Regions from separate parts of the Enterocloster bolteae genome, predicted to be linked through region 1. Evidence: riboswitches for the same ligand, from Rfam matches in the RefSeq annotation. Region 1 holds a riboswitch; the other holds the start of a gene.
The links. Region 1 has a riboswitch for glycine ahead of gcvT (glycine cleavage system aminomethyltransferase GcvT). Riboswitches for the same ligand answer to the same signal wherever they lie in the genome.

Region 2: linked by a shared signal. The riboswitch ahead of CGC65_RS25120 (PTS sugar transporter subunit IIC) and the one ahead of gcvT (glycine cleavage system aminomethyltransferase GcvT) in region 1 are both predicted to bind glycine.

What each region holds. Positions count from the first base shown of each region.
Region 1 is NZ_CP022464.2:6,337,271-6,339,474, forward strand. It holds gene gcvT (glycine cleavage system aminomethyltransferase GcvT) at 1-996, opposite strand, end outside; glycine riboswitch at 1,135-1,278, opposite strand; gene CGC65_RS29425 (DUF3881 family protein) at 1,593-2,204, shown strand, end outside.
Region 2 is NZ_CP022464.2:5,429,307-5,431,510, forward strand. It holds gene ahpC (alkyl hydroperoxide reductase subunit C) at 1-3, opposite strand, end outside; gene CGC65_RS25120 (PTS sugar transporter subunit IIC) at 250-1,278, opposite strand; glycine riboswitch at 1,470-1,567, opposite strand; glycine riboswitch at 1,569-1,650, opposite strand; gene CGC65_RS25125 (heavy metal translocating P-type ATPase) at 1,891-2,204, opposite strand, start outside.

The sequences.
Region 1 (2,204 bases):
GGCTGCCGGATATCCCAGGAACGGGCAGTGTGTGCCGGAGGTGGTCATACCCACCTGCTGTTCTCCTATGTAAACAGGCTGGTGCTCCCTGATGATGCCGCGGCCGGTTACCTTTAATCCCACACGCTTCCTGGTCAAAGGTCCCTTGTCCTGGATAGCCTGTTTTCCGATGAAATCATCCTTATCCATCTTCACAAAGATTCCCAATCCGGCTTCCTTGGGAGAAATAGTATCGTCCATCTCATGTCCGTACAGAGGCATGCCTGCTTCCAGCCTCAGGGTATCCCTGGCGCCCAAACCACACGGAATCAGGCCCTCATCCTTTCCTGCCTCCATGAGCAGTTCCCACATCTTAGGCGCATCCTCCGGCGCCAGATAAATCTCCACTCCGTCCTCTCCGGTATAACCGGTTTTGGAAATGATGCATTTCATGCCGCCCACCATGCGGTCAAAAAGGCAGGTATAGTATTTTTCAGGAATATCTTCCTCCTTCGCCACCTTTTTAAGCACATCCATTGCTTTTGGTCCCTGCAGGGCAAGCTGTGCCACCTGGGAGGAAATATCATCAAACACAACATCCCCTGACTGGTGGGCCTTCATCCACGCATAGTCCTTATCCTTGTTGGCAGCGTTCACCACGATAAAATAGCAGTCATCCCTGACCTTATACACAATCAGGTCATCCACCACGCCTCCCTGTTCATTGCACATGGGGCTGTATCTGGCCTGGCCCTCCGCCATGACCGTATAGTCATTGGTCAGGAGCATGTTCAGATTCTTAAGGGCGTCCGGTCCTTTGCAAATCACTTCCCCCATGTGTGACACGTCAAAAAGACCGCATTTGGTACGCACTGCCATGTGTTCCTCGATAACGCCTGTTTCGTACTGTACCGGCAGAAGATACCCTGCAAAAGGTACGATCTTGCCCTTATACGTTACGTGAGTGTCGTAGAGAGGTGTTTTTAACAAAACCTCCCCTGCTGTTTCTGTTCCCATAATCACTACCTCCTTCATGAAATTGTCTGGTCCTTAACAATCATAGACTATGAAAGCGCACGAACAAAAGATGTTCATGCGCTCTGTCCTTGGACCTGAAAGATTTGGCTTCTTCGGTGCTATGCTCTCCAGAGTATCGTCCGGTATCCGGTCCTTTTGCCTGAGAGTTTTCCGCTTCCCCTTCGGCGCTGTGTTCTGTATGCTGATAATACACGGATACGCTATATCAAGCGTATTCTGTATCTTTCATACATTTTGGTCAGTCTCTCCCGAATCCATCTTCCGATGATATAAAATTGTCCGCAAACGCAAATCCCACCGGCTTGCCTTGTGCTAATCCCATACTAACACAGGCGCGATTTTCAGTCAATAGCTAAAAAGTGTTTAAATTTTAACACATCAATCGCATTTTTCGCCTTATTTTCCAAACTTATTTTCACGAATATTTTACGGTTTATTTAGAAAAAATACTGGTAATCTCCTATGAAGTAGTATATAATGAGCAAAGGTGATGAGGCGAAGGGGTTCCTTTGGCCTCATTCTTGTATGAGTACGGTTTTAGGTGAGCAAAATCTTAAGTGAAAGAAGGTGACAAGATGCATAAGTTTATGCGGACAGTAGGATTCAGTATGTACCAGAAAAAACAGGATATGGCGAAGCTTTTAAAGCGTCTGGTAAAAGAAGCGGAGATGACCGGCCGCCTGGCGGAACAGGAAGGCAGCAGGTTCTGTGAACTGCGAACGGAAGTGGCCCCCGGCATGGGAGTTGCCATGATAGGCGAGATGAGCCCCAAAGGAACATTCAGCCGCGAGTATTACTTTCCCTATGTCAAGAACCCGGATGTAAGTTCAGAGGCGGAATGTTCCATCCAGCGCCACACGGAGCGTGAAACTTATGCAGGCCTTCTTGATGAATACAGGGTGGGCATATCCCTAATCTTCTACATGGAAAATTCCATGGAGTACAGGATGCGCCGCAGCGCCCGCCAGCCTGTCCAGCCAAAGGGAGCCGCCCTTACAGGACTGGCAGTCCAGGGTAAGGTGCTGCTGCCTGTCAATAAGACGGAAAAACAGGCAGAGGACTCCCGTCAGGCCGCCAAAAAACGCAGCAGTCTCCTGGAAGCCGCAAAACACGGCGATGAGGACGCCATTGAGACGCTGACCATAGAGGACATCGACCTCTATTCCATGGTATCCAGACGGATTGCC
Region 2 (2,204 bases), 910 kb from region 1:
CATATTGTTTCCTCCTGGTTTTTGTGATGGTTTACTGCTGCCTTGCCTTCTATCCCGTTACCCTTGAAACAGAAATCCATTGCCCGCTGCCCGGTTGTTAGTTTTGTCTAATTTACTCATATTTTACCAGAACTAATCCCTTTTGTCAATAAACAATATTGATAATTATTATTAATATTGTTTATTGCAAAAAAAATAAAAATAACAGCCAGACAAGTTTCCCCATCTGGCTGTTCCCATGCTGCGTTATTACTCCTCAAACGAATTAATGACGGATAATTCCGGCTTCATATCATACTTCTTCTTAAATACTATGGCTCCCACGATTCCAGCCAGGGTACCGCTGATGGCAGCCAGCAGCAGCGCCATAAGTACCTTTAACGGCGGATTGAAGGCAAAGGGCGCCAGCAGTCCGGGTATGGGAGATGCTGTTCCCGGGGCATTGTTGATAATGCCCAGGAATGCGGCGGCCACTCCCGAAAAGCCTCCCCCGAAAAAGTTGGAACAATAAATCGGTATGGGGTGCTTTGTTATGATATGGGCCTGTGTCAGCGGCTCCATCATAACAGCTGCCACGTTGCTGTTATCCCCGAAGTGGAGCATTTTAAAGATGACACCATTGGTAAAGGAACCGCCGAAGCAGGCAATAGCTGCAATACCCATGGGCAGTCCTGTAAGTCCCAGCATGGCGGTAAGAGCCATGGAACTGAGGGGAGACGTACAAATCATCTTGATAACCCCTCCCAGCAGAAGTCCCATGAGAATGGGCGACTGCTCTGTAGCTGCCGAAATCATGCCGCCGATGTGCGCCAGGGCTGCATTCACAGCCGGATCCACCAGGAAGGCGATGAATCTGGCAATCGGTGCAATCATGAGAGCACCCAGCACGGAATCCAGGCCCGGCGGAAGGTGTTTCTCAATAAACGGCGCAATGAAGCCAATTGCATATCCTGCGATAAATCCCGGAAGGATGCCGTATCCTCCCAGAGCAACACCGGCAACTACTGCAAATACGGGATTCACTCCCATGCCTATCGGTACCATAATTGCCGCTGCCACGCCGCCCATGTTGCCCGATATGGTGCCCGTTTCCCCAAGGAATGCCAGGTGAAGCAAATCTCCGGATATGTACCTGTGGACAGCCTCCACAAGGAAAGTTGCAACTGCTGCATTGGCCATTCCCGACATGGCCGCTGAACCTTTGGGCGCCTTCATACTGAAAAGTGAGAAAGCTGCCAGCGTCAATAATAGTAATCCTAACCCCGTAATAATTGTCATAAATCTACGTTCCTCCTGTTTTTTGCTCTCCGCAGATATGCTTGGCCGCTTTCCACCACAGACCGCCGTTACCGCTGTGATAGCTCTTAAGCTAAGGTATATCCTTGGTAGAGTTTTCGCAATGCAGGTAACGAAGAAGTCCCCAAAATTGCAAAAAAACAGAGACAGACATAAACGTAGCGTAGATGTCTGCCTCTGTCCTTTTACCTGAAAGTTTCCCTGACGCGGTTGCTGCTATGCCGCCGGTTGCTTCATCGGTATTCACATTTTAGTGACCTTCTCCAGAGTCCCGTCCGAATTCGATTCTTTTGCCTGAGAGTTTGCGCATCCCCTTCGGCGTTACCTGGCGGTAATCTCTCCCGAATTCATCAACCGGTCTGTCATTAACTTTGTTTATATTTTAACATCAAACATAGAAAAAAGCAATAGAATTATGTTCAGTTTATTTCTTTTTCACAAAAAACATACCGTTTTTTTATGCATACGGCACAATTTTTTTCACAATAAATGACAGAAAATAAACATATGTCCATTTACTCTCTTCCATTCCCAAAATAATTGTAAAATACAGGAAGGGGGATTTTATTTTTTTTCTGTACGCGCCTTCAAAAATCAATCCAGAAGATTGGTCATACTCTTTAAACTGATAGCCAGAGTGGATGTATTGTGGAGCATAGCTGATGCGGCCGGGGTTATGACGCCTCCCACTCCCAGAAGAATAAGACCCAGGTTGAATCCGATAACAAACCTGTAGTTCCGGTCAATCCGGTCCATGAGTGCCCGGCTGATAGCCCTCAGTGTCACCAGTTGGAACAGGTTGTCCTCCGAGATGGTGATATCTGCTATCTCCCTGGCAATCTCAGCCCCTTCGCTGATGGCAATTCCCGCGTCAGCAGCCGACAGGGCCGGCGAATCATTGATTCCGT